Regions from separate parts of the Anaerocolumna chitinilytica genome, predicted to be linked through region 2. Evidence: a T-box and tRNA genes for the amino acid it is inferred to sense, from the RefSeq annotation. Region 2 holds a T-box; the other holds one or more tRNA genes.
What was found. The T-box of region 2 lies ahead of serS (serine--tRNA ligase). A T-box ahead of a tRNA ligase gene usually reads a tRNA of that ligase, here a tRNA-Ser.
Positions count from the first base shown of each region.

Region 1: it encodes a tRNA-Ser, which carries the amino acid that the T-box ahead of serS (serine--tRNA ligase) is inferred to sense. The anticodon was not compared.

Region 1 covers NZ_AP023368.1:2,979,406-2,985,505, reverse strand. The annotation lists gene bsdcttw_RS12940 (NADPH-dependent FMN reductase) at 1-204, opposite strand, end outside; gene bsdcttw_RS12935 (NAD(P)H-binding protein) at 244-885, opposite strand; gene bsdcttw_RS12930 (Rrf2 family transcriptional regulator) at 1,001-1,414, opposite strand; gene bsdcttw_RS12925 (DUF4177 domain-containing protein) at 1,589-1,777, opposite strand; gene bsdcttw_RS12920 (hypothetical protein) at 2,080-2,229, shown strand; tRNA gene bsdcttw_RS12915 (tRNA-Ser) at 2,463-2,548, opposite strand; gene holA (DNA polymerase III subunit delta) at 2,683-3,660, opposite strand; gene bsdcttw_RS12905 (ABC transporter ATP-binding protein) at 3,792-5,684, opposite strand; gene bsdcttw_RS12900 (ABC transporter ATP-binding protein) at 5,741-6,100, opposite strand, start outside.
Region 2 covers NZ_AP023368.1:2,203,123-2,209,222, forward strand. The annotation lists gene bsdcttw_RS09545 (aspartate kinase) at 1-98, shown strand, start outside; gene bsdcttw_RS09550 (DMT family transporter) at 479-1,417, opposite strand; gene serS (serine--tRNA ligase) at 1,525-2,802, opposite strand; T-box leader at 2,888-3,110, opposite strand; gene bsdcttw_RS09560 (hypothetical protein) at 3,288-3,941, opposite strand; gene bsdcttw_RS09565 (helix-turn-helix domain-containing protein) at 4,872-5,618, shown strand; gene bsdcttw_RS09570 (ABC transporter ATP-binding protein) at 5,698-6,100, shown strand, end outside.

The DNA.
Region 1 (6,100 bases), 780 kb from region 2:
CAGAGCCTTTATTTCATTTCTAAATAAGGTATACTCCTTAGGGTCTGCACCATCATAATCTTGATCATAAAGAGGGAGTCCGCTAATATCAATAATTTTAAACTCAAAACCTTCTGGAGCATGACTCTTTACATACTCAGCGATACTTCCGGAAAAAGAATTCTTTCTTAAGCTGCCTGAAATAATACCAATTAATTTACTCATAATTATACCTCCAATCATTTTAATAAATTTATGTGATAATTACTGATTACATACTGTAAATCTTGTGCGGATGAATCGTGGATTTTCTATTTCATTTAAGATTGCTACTGCCATTGTTCCGCTTGTTACGAGGGATTGGCCATTTGCAGATGCCAAGAGATGATCTTTACCTATCACTGGAACAGTTGCATCTCCGGCTACAAACTCCGCCGAGGGAGACACTCCCACCCAGTTGACATTTTCAATACCTCGCAGGAAGTTAAGGGTCTTATAGGCTTCAATTGGAATAGAAATCCAGGATTCCGTATCCGGAAAAGTTTTTAGAGTGTCCAAAAACAGTTCCTCTTTCTGATCTAGTAAACTGGCTGCCCCGAGAATAAAAAATAATCGTGGGCTTTCTGTCTCTCTGAAGAAAGAAATCAATTTTGCAGCTAAGTCAAGATGTAAATACGCTTTATCCGGAGTCGTTGCAAAAGCGTTTATGATAACGTCGAAATCCTGAAGATCTGATTTTGTTAGGTTAAATACATCTTCTTCAATTACTTTTACATCGTTTCCCAGTAAGGAGACAGCTTTGTCTTTATTTCGTACGATAACGGTAACATCATGTCCGCGAGACACACTTTCTTTGTATAGTGCGGTACCGGCCATGCCGGTTGCACCTATAATTGCAAGTTTCATAATAACCTCCATTCTGCATGTGCAGTTGAAAAACAGTCTTTCGTTTTTTGAACTACACGCCTTTTGTGAATACAAAGTATTCGAGTTGATGATCCTGAATCCATTATTGTGTAATTTATCTGGGAATAAATTCCTTTGTGACTTCTGCCAGCGTAATAGCGGACAGTTCTTTTTCAGTGGCCTTTTGAATGGTATCATATAAATGTTTCAGAGTACTTTCAATATTCGCTCCTACCGGGCATTCCGGGTTGGTATTGTCATGTATACTGAATAATTGTTGATGATCCTCAACCGCAAGGAATATGTCAAGAAGTGTTATATCCTCTTCTTTTCTTGCAAGCCCAGTTACACCAAGCTTTGTGCTCGTCTTAATTAGCTTAGCTTTCTTCAAACGACTCATCAAACGTCTAACAAGCACTGGATTAGTGTTAATGCTGGAAGCTATATACTCAGAAGTAATGGGCTGAGTTTCCGTCAATGCAATTACACTTAATATATGAATGCTAACCGATAATTTAGTAGAATACATAAAAGCATCTCCTTTTGTAACTATAATAGTTACAAATATAAAATTTGTCAAGTGTTTTTTTCCTGAAAAGGAAAAATTTTTTAAAAATTCGAAAAAGTAAGATCTTATCACTTTATTACAGTAATTACAATGATAAAATACAAGAAAAAGCACCCCGAAGGATGCTTATTATATCTATTCTAATTCTCTTTTAAGTGTAAATATAACCGATGAAGTATAGGAACCACCACTTACACTGTCTTTTATTATAGAGGTCACACTTATCATTTCCCATCCTTCTTTACCTAAATTATTTACTTCAATTTCATCGTTGTCATTTAAGTCCATTGATACCTCTAATATCCTGTATTCCCATTTTTTCATATATTCGCTCCCTGAACTTTATTTTTACCATTATAACCAATCTTACCACATTTTTCAATATAAAAAGACATGCCTATATTTCAGACGTATCTATCAAGGAGTGTACTGGGTATAATCCAGCTTGAACGATTCGAACGTTCCATTCAAGTGGTGCCCATTTAACAGCGAATACCCATACTTTTGTATCTGTTCTTTGACCTCTATATTCTCTCTGTATAAGTAACCTACTAACTTATCAAATTAATTTACAATGTTTAATTTTAAAAATATTACAAATACTTACCATGAAAGGAGATGAACTCATGGAAATAAAGAATTTTAAAGACTATTGTATAGCTAATATCTCTAATGAAGATGTTAGTAGCATCTCTGAGTTAGAAAAAACGATTAGCTCCAAAACAGATAAGGATATCGTATTAATTGCATATCAAACTAGTGAAGCTGAGAAATAACACTTGGCTTCTTTACATAGTAACTATCAAGGTATATCCGTAAGGAACTATTCCGATTTCCTTACACTTTGCTATAACTCGTCTGTCCTCAATTTTGTGAACGATCTCTGCATGTTTTAGGCATCATCCTTATAAAGTTCTTAAGTATATTTATCTTTGTTACATTAAAGCGTTTATGCAACATGAAATGCAACACAAAAATAAAACCCCCAGTAAATACTAAGGGTTTTTAGCGGAGACGGTGGGATTCGAACCCACGTGCCCTTGCGGACAACTTGATTTCGAGTCAAGCTCGTTACGGCCTCTTCGATACATCTCCAATTTATATTATAATCATCTTTCTTTAGTACATATTACGTATTATAGAAAGATTGATTGTATATAACCAAATCATTATAAATAATTATCATTTATAAATGTTAAATATAAGTAATCCGCTGTTAAACCCGATATTTAAGCAGCGCTAAACCGAACTATGATAAGCTCAACAGCAATACTATCCTGCATTTTTCCCGTCTTGACTTGCTCTTCCATGTCAACGCAATAAGTAAGTGCTCCTTTTAATGTCTTTTCATTAAAATTCTTACATTGGCTTACATATTTTCCAATGGTAAATGGCATTAATCCGGTCTTTTCAGCGATGGAATTGTTGTTAAAGCCTAAAGACAGCAGATTTTTTACCTGAAGTAGGATATTAAACTGTCTGGATATTAGGAACATGATGGACATTGGCTTTTCTTTTAGAGCCAGCAGGTCATAGTATAAGTCTAAAGCCTGTTTCTGTCTTTTGTTTCCGATGGCTTCTACCATTAGAAATATTTTGCCGGATATCTGAGAAGTACATACTTCTTCAATGTCCTGGCTGGTTACAATATCCCTATCACCGGTATAACATATCAACTTCTCAACTTCATTGCTGATGTTATCCATATCTGTTCCGGTCTTGCTAAGCAGATAGAGAATACTTTCTTCTGTTATCTTCTTTGCGTCCTGCTTTAGGAGCGTTGCAACCCAAATCTTTAGATTGGCTTCATCCATGCTGTTCATTTCCGATATGGTTCCATTATCTTTCACAGCTTTAAACAGACGATTTCTTTTATCAACTTCTGATTCTACAAAAACGATATGTGTAGTCTCAGGGATATCTTTGATATAATCTGCCAAATCATTTTGGTTTTTAAATAGCCCGCTGTTCTCAATTATGATAAGACGCTTGTCACTAAAGAAAGGGAGAGTTTCGGCTATTTCCCGAACCTTGAGTATATCCACTCCTTTGCCTTCAAAATAGGAATAATTCATCTCATTGTTGTCGGTTAGGATGGCTGTTCTTAATTTATCTTTATACAGTCTCTTTAGATAACTTTCTGTGCCATATAGGAGATATACAGGTCTAAACTGCCCAAGCCTTATATGTTCTTTGATATTCTTCATAATAGCTACTTGCCTCTCAGTACACCTCAAGTTTGCGGTAACCTAATATATTTTACTAAGAAATGGGTTGCTTGGCAAGTCCTATTTTCATATTTATTTACTGAGTAATGTTTTGAGGCATTTATATAAAATTATACAAACTGTGAAGAATACATTTGATAATAAAAGCCTTTTCTCTCCATAAGTCCGGTATGAGTACCCTGTTCAATTACATTTCCTTCGTTTACTACCAGGATTAAATCAGCATTTTTAATGGTAGATAGTCGATGTGCTATAACAAAACAGGTCTTATCTTCCATCAGCTTACGCATGGCGGCTTGTATCTGAATTTCTGTTCGGGTATCAACGTTTGAAGTTGCTTCGTCTAATATCAGAATCTTGGAATCCATCAGCATTGCTCTTGCAATTGTTAATAGTTGTTTCTGTCCCTTTGACATGTTGATACCATCTTCGTCCAGGATAGTATGATAGCCCTTTGGCAATTTCTTGATATAGGAATGGATTTTCGCTGCTTTTGCTGCTTCTACCACTTCTTCCATGGTAGCATTTTCTTTTCCGTAAGCAATGTTATCATATATTGTACCATGAAATACCCAGGTATCCTGTAACACCATAGAATAAGCTTTTCGAAGGCTTCCTCTTGTAACTTCATTTATATTCTGATTATCAATAATGATACTGCCGTTGTTGATATCGTAGAAACGCATCAAGAGATTAATTATAGTGGTTTTGCCGGCACCGGTAGGGCCGACAATAGCGATTAGGTTACCCTCTTTCGCCTCCATATTTAGGTTCTGTAAAATTATTCTGTCCTTTAAATAACCGAAGGTAACATTGTTTAATTGCACCTTACCTTTTTCAACAGTCAATTCCTTTGCCTGTGGGGAATCAGCAACCTCGGATTCTTCATCCAGAATCTTAAATACCCTCTCTGCCGCTGCTGCGGCGGATTGAAGTTCACTTACAATATTAGCTGCTTCATTAATAGGCCCGGAGAATTTTCTTGAGTACAAAATAAAGGAAGATATACTTCCAAGAGTTAATTGCCCCAGCAAAAATAAAACCGCTCCGAATACTGTAACTAATGATAAGGAAAGATTATTAATAAAATTAACGGTAGGTCCAACGATACTACTAAAGTAGTCCGCATTAAAATAAGCCTCTACTGCTTCATGATTAATTGAGTCAAATTTATCCTGAATGACCTCTTCCCTGGCATAAGCCCGAATGGTTTTTTGACCGGAAACCATCTCTTCTACAAATCCATTTAACCCTCCTAATTTTTCTGATCGGATGGCGTATAATGGTCTTACCCTGCCGGACATATAGCGGGTGTAAAGAATGGAAAGAGGAATTGTAACAAGCATTACCAGTACTAATACCGGAGAGATCATTATCATCATGATAAGGGAGCCGACAACGGTTATAACGCTTGCCATTATCTGCACTACATCTGTAGACAATGAGGTACTAATGACATCTATGTCATATGAAATACGGCTTATTATGTCTCCTGCCTGCTTGGTATCATAGTAATTAACCGGCAGTTCTGTTAATTTTGTAAAGACATCATTTCGTATACGCTTCGTTACCTTCTGACTGATATGCAGCATTAATATGCTTAGCAAGTAAGAGAAAAGGGCTGAGAAAACATATAGGATCATCATTAGTCCACAATAGTAGAACACTTTTTCAAAGATGACTTTTCCTTTGCCTGGTTCAATTGCATCTATGGCATATCCTGAAAGCATAGGGCCGATTAAGGCGAGAATATTACCGATTACAGTCAGAAAAAGTGCAAGAGTAATTTTCCATTTTTCTGCAATAAGGTATCTGCTTAGACGCCGTACTACAGCTTTCGTATCCCTTGGTCTGACCTTGTTTCCTTCTATTTTTTTATTGTTACCTTTATCATCTTCCAATGTTTTCTTAAACTTTTTACCTTGGTTATATGATTTTTCAGGTTCTTCTTGAAAAAGATCCTTTTCTGTTATATTCCGATCTGGTTTTATCCGATTTTTCAACGTTACACTCCCTTTTTCTCATAGACTATTACCATACGCCAGGTACATTTTTTCTATTATTCTCCCATCTGGGATTGATATATCTCATTATAAACGGAGCAGCTATGTAAAAGCACATCATGGTTTCCATAACCAATCATCTTGCCGTCTTCCATAACCAGAATATGATCCATATTCATAATTGAACTGATTCTCTGAGCTATCATGATAGTAGTTGTATTCTGATAATGCTCTCGTAAGGCTGTTCTTAGATTAGCATCTGTTTTATAGTCTAAGGCACTAGAGGAATCATCTAATACTAATATTTCCGGATGGGAGGCTAAGGCTCTTGCGATGAGTAATCTTTGCTTCTGGCCTCCGCTTAAATTGGCTCCTTTTATTGCAGCGGCATATTCATAGCCGTCATTATCAGAAGT
Region 2 (6,100 bases):
GCTCCAGTGAACTCAACATTATTATTGGGGTAAGTAATAAGGATTTTGAAGTAGCTATCAACGCTATTTATAATATTTTCGTATTAGCGAAGTTATAAGACCTTCCCCTATTTATAAAGGAAGTATTAACGGTTAGACAAGATAAATCTAAACAGATAAAAATGATTCTGTGCGGTTGATTTGACTGCCAGAATAACAGATATAATTTAAGAAGTGCTGATTTCCGGATGGAATATACCGGAGGTCAGCACTTCTTGTTATGTCGCTGAAAGTTATGATGTCTGATCGTTCAGCAGACATCAAAGTTTTGGGATGTCTGACAGTTTAGCAGACAGCATAGTTTTGGGATATCTGACAGTTCGACAAACAGCATAGTTTTGGGGTATCTGACAAATCAGTAGATATCATAGTTTTGGGATATCTGACAGTTCAGCAGATATCATAGTTTTGGGATGTCTGACAGTTTAGCAGACAGATATCACTGTTTATGGATATCAATTGATTTAACTGCGGAAGTTGTCTTTTTGGAAAAAGGATTTTCTGATATTACAAGACCGGCTATGGTTAGTATAGTACCCAAAGCACCTATTAAGGTCATCCTTTCATGAAGGAATAAGGCGGAGGTTAGGATTGCAATTACCGGGATGATATATATGTAAAGGCTTGTCTTAACGGCTCCCAGCACTTTTGTAGCCCAGTTCCAGATTACATAGCACAGTGCGGAAGCTCCGAGACTCAAATATAACAGATTCCCCAAATGTACCGGTTTTATAATCTCCTTATAATCATAGGAGGGGTGAAAGAAGGGGATTAACGGCAGCATGGTAATAAGTCCGTACAGGAAGATTTTACGGGTTGCCAGCATCATGTTGTATCCTAAATCACTGATCTTCTTTGTGAAAATGGAGTATATACCCCATACGAAGGCAGCAGCCAGGGCAAGTAAATCACCCATTGGGTTCAAAGAAAGAACAGTACTTCCATTGTAACTGATAAGACATATCCCCGCTATGGCTGCTAAAAAGCCAAGAAAAAAAGAGGGACGGAATCGTTCATTCTTTAATAGAAAGTGTGCCATCAGTGCGGTAAAGAAGGGTGCAGTGGAAACAATGACACCTACATTGGAGGCATAGGTCAAAGTTAATGCGTTATTCTCCATAAGAAAATAGAACGTAACGCCGGATAAACCAGCTCCTAAGAACAGCAGCTCATGGGATATTTTTTGACCTGGTATCTTTTCAATTTTGCCTGGTTTGATGCACCATAGAGCGATATATCCGATAAGGAAGCGCAGGATTAATATTTCAAAAGGGGAAAAAGCTTTTAATAATACCTTGGTTGATATAAATGTAGTACCCCAAAATATTACGCTGAATAAGGCCGCAATATGGCCCTTTATTGTATGTGTTGATGACATAAAGACTCCTTTAAAGAGTGGAAATGATAGCTGATTAGGAAAAGGAATTCAAATATTACAAAAACAGGGCTGTTTCAGTTTTCTATGTGAAACAGCCCTGTAAAAGTTTATTTGATAACCGTCTTACCGCCCATATACGGCTGCAATGCTTTCGGGATATTAACAGATCCGTCAGCGTTTAAGTTGTTTTCCAGGAATGCAATTAACATTCTCGGAGGAGCAACTACCGTATTATTCAGGGTATGTGCAAAGTACTTGCCGTCTTTGCCTACAACACGGATTTTTAAACGGCGGGCCTGTGCATCACCAAGGTTGGAACAGCTGCCTACTTCAAAGTATTTCTTCTGTCTGGGAGACCAGGCTTCCACATCAATAGACTTAACCTTCAGGTCTGCGAGATCACCGGAGCAGCACTCCAGGGTTCTTACAGGAATATCAAGGGAGCGGAAAAGATCAACGGTATTCTGCCATAACACATCGAACCACTTAGGGCTGTCCTCCGGATTACATACTACAATCATTTCCTGTTTCTCGAACTGGTGAATACGGTATACGCCGCGTTCCTCCAGACCGTGAGCACCTTTTTCTTTACGGAAACAAGGTGAGTAGCTGGTTAAGGTCTGAGGAAGAGTTTCTTCCGGAAGAATAGTATCAATGAACTTACCGATCATTGAATGCTCGCTGGTACCGATAAGGTATAAATCTTCCCCTTCAATCTTGTACATCATGGCATCCATTTCTGCAAAGCTCATAACACCTGTGACAACGTCGCTTCTAATCATATAGGGAGGAATACAATAAGTAAATCCTCTGTCAATCATAAAATCTCTGGCATAGGAGATAACAGCAGAGTGAAGTCTTGCGATATCACCCATGAGATAATAAAAGCCGTTACCAGCAACCTTTCTTGCGCTATCTAAATCGATTCCATTGAATTTCTCCATGATTTCTGAATGGTAAGGAATTTCAAAATCCGGAACCACCGGTTCACCATAGCGTTTTACTTCAACATTTTCACTGTCATCCTTGCCGATAGGAACACTGGGATCAATTATATTGGGAATAGTCATCATGATTTTCTTAATACGTTCTTCCAGCTCGGCTTCTTTTGCTTCCAGTTCGGCCAGTCTTTCAGATTCTGCGTTTACTTTTGCTTTCATTTCTTCGGCTTCTTCTTTTTTGCCTTGAGCCATGAGACCGCCGATTTGCTTGGATATCTTATTTCTTTCAGATCTTAGAGCATCAGCCTCCTGCTTTGTGGCTCTGGACTGGGCATCCAGTTCAATAACCTCATCCACCAGGCCAAGCTTGTTGTCCTGGAACTTGTTCTTGATATTCTGTTTTACAATATCAGGATTTTCTCTGACCAATTTAATGTCTAACATCATTTCCTCCATTCAGCCGCTGCTGGCGGCATATAATTTAGTCTAAAAATGGGCAAAAATAAAAATCCTATCATCCCCACACAATACATGGGACGAAAGGATTCCGCGTTGCCACCCAAATTGCCGTAAGCACTTAACTTTACGGCCTCTCAACATGGCAGGATAGAGGCTGCCGCCCTTTCGGCTTCATAAAAACTTCTATTCACCGACAGCTCCAAAAGTGGAAAGACTTGAGCTTTCACCGGTTTACACCAACCACCGGCTCTCTTTGGAAACCTCATAATCGTAGCTTTTATCAATGCTGTTTATTGATATATTTGTATTTATTATACACAAATGTGAGGAAAATACAAGCGGTTTTTTGAATTCCATTGAGCAAACAGTTTAAAACTATAGTTTATAACTTGAATTTGTTATAAAGTTCGAAGAGAAAGTATTAAATAAAAACGGATGAGCAATTTACTTGATAAAAAATGCTTAAATGTCTAAAAAAGTTCTTTAACTTGGCATTGATCTGATTCTCTCTTAATTTTGCTATATAAAAAATTATAGTCACTTAAGTAAAATTTATCACATCCAATTTTTTTATCAGATCTAAAAATTTCATAACAAACAGTTCCTTCAGATAAGCCGTGGTTTATGCATCTTAATTCATGTAATGTTGTTATATCTTGGTAGTAAAACTTCCTATATCCAACAAAGTAAAATTGATCAAAAAATATTATACAAAAGTCAAAACAATACACACGAATGCAAGCTAAGACTATTATATCAAATATCATCCACATTCTTAGTGTACTAAACGGCATCCAGTTCAATACTTCACTTATTGTGACATATAAAGTAATTAAGAATAAAATGAGCACTATATAAATGCTATATGTCCCCTCAAACTCACATATTTTTTTGGTAGTATAACTTATAATTTTACCTTTATTTATCAAACGCTTAATTTTTAATGCACTAAACATAAAAAGAATATTTAAACCTAAAACATAGGTTGATATTAAATAAATTTTTGAATCACTGGATTTACCACAAAATATAAAAAGCATCAAAAATATGATTATGAATGTCCATTCGTAGTACCTATATTTTTTATAGTAGTTTTTCGTTATATTATTAAATACTGTATTCAATTTCATATTCTCCTAATAATATACTATTTGGATGAAGGAACCATTGGGAAACCAGTCTGGAAAGAAATCGTCCATCCAAACAGGTTTTAAGACAGTAAGTTATTCGAATTAAATAATACAGAGATTCTTTTAGGTCAAAATTTTACAAAATCGCCCTAATTCATGATATTATCTTGTATTATTTAAAAAAACTATTTATAATCAAATGATAATAGAAAAAATGGCTATGAAACTTTTGGTGATATTTACATAATGGTTTCTGCCAAAACTTATAATTATAGAAAGAGTTATTTATAATGAAAACAAAACTTTGAGGTGTGATACAGTTAAATTATTTACCTCTTAATTAAACAATACATCCTTAGTGAAAACAATGCATCAGTGGTGTTTGGTAAAAAAACGTGGTATTTGGTAATAGTGGACGTGCTTTGTTAGTTTTTTATTATTTTTATAGTGTAAGAATAAGATAGCTCAAACGTTGCATTTATTTAAGTGCGACGCTTGAGCTAATTAATAATTTAACAATCAAGATAGATTAGATTACTTTGATGAATTTGATTAATAATTCTGATAAGTTTCAGTTCTATGGTAGCAATAATTGACTGTTTTTTTGTTTGTACTTTTTTATAGTCAATTATTACTCTGATGTGGTATTTTTTAAAACAATGCTTTGAAAGCCTTAATATTACTGGGTTTTGATGACTCAAGCAGCAGTTGAGTTATTTTTTTATGCAACTCAATTACCGCTTTATTCCTATTTCCAGCCATTTCGATATAATGAGATTGTAACCGATAAGCAACCTGCCTGACAGCATAGAAACTAGAAATACTCTAGTCGGATACATTGGCAGTATTTTAGAACTTGTGAACCTGTAAATTTAGGGACTGCGGTATGTATGAAACTGCAGTAAATCGAAAGGAGATTATATTATGTTTAGTACATTAGAAGTTGGAAGAAAAATTGCAGAATTTCGTAAACAAAAGAATATGACACAGATGGAGTTAGCAGATGCCTTAGGAATAAGTTATCAGGCAGTCAGTAATTGGGAGAGAGGGAATTCTATGCCGGATATCTCCAAGCTATCCGAACTAGTATCGGTACTGGATTGCACCATTGATGAACTTCTTGGTAATAAGAAGGAAAGCGATTTGTTCCAAAATATTATTAAAGGAAAAGAAAAGGAATATGTGAAAGAACAAAAGATATCCATTGAAGATGTGGCCTCTGCCGGTCCGGCTCTTAAGCCAAGTCAGACAGAGAGTTTATTGGAAACAATTATCACAGAAAATGCTGATAAGGTGTCCTTAAAGGATCTGGTAAAAGTTGCACCTTTTGTTAGCGAAGAATACTTAATGCAATGGATTGATAATCTGGATATTCTACTGGATTTAAATGGTGTAACAGCATTGGCGCCTTTCTTATCAGAAGATTCTCTTGATCGTATTGTCGAGAAGATTGAAACAATCGGGGATTTATCACATGTGGTTGGGCTGGCACCTTTTTTATCCGATAAGACCATTAATAATTTAGTAGATATGGCTTTAGCCAAAGGACATATCGGAGATTGTGTTGGTTTATATCCTTTTCTTGAAAGTGACACCGCAAGAAAATTGGCTGACCAACTGATGAAGGAAGGCAATATGAAGGAATTTATAAAACTTGCTCCATTTTTATAAGAGGAGTCATTTACACCCATACAAAAGCATTGAAGGTGATGCTGCTTGTATGGGTGGTATATAAGGGAGAACGGCAGTTATGAAAGAATTATTGTTAAAGCGTAAGAGTAAATTTATCCAGTACTTATTTGCGACCTTCCTGTTTATCGGGGACCATTTTGCTCAGATGGGGATATTCGTGCTGTTACTTAGGGCTATCGAAAAGGGAGATGTGAAGCATTTTGGTATTGTAGCAGGTATAACGATCCTGTTTATTATATATGCACCACTGAATTTTGTGATATCCAGATTGCTACGTATCCGCTATATGAGGGATACCATACTGGATGTCAGGAAGCAGGCCTTTGATAAGATTATACATATGTCCTTTAAACGATTTTCAGCCAAGTCTAAGGAAATCTATATTTCGAATCTGATTAATGATATCAATACCTTTGAAAATAAATTCTTTATCAGTCTGCTGAATTACCTGATTAATATGG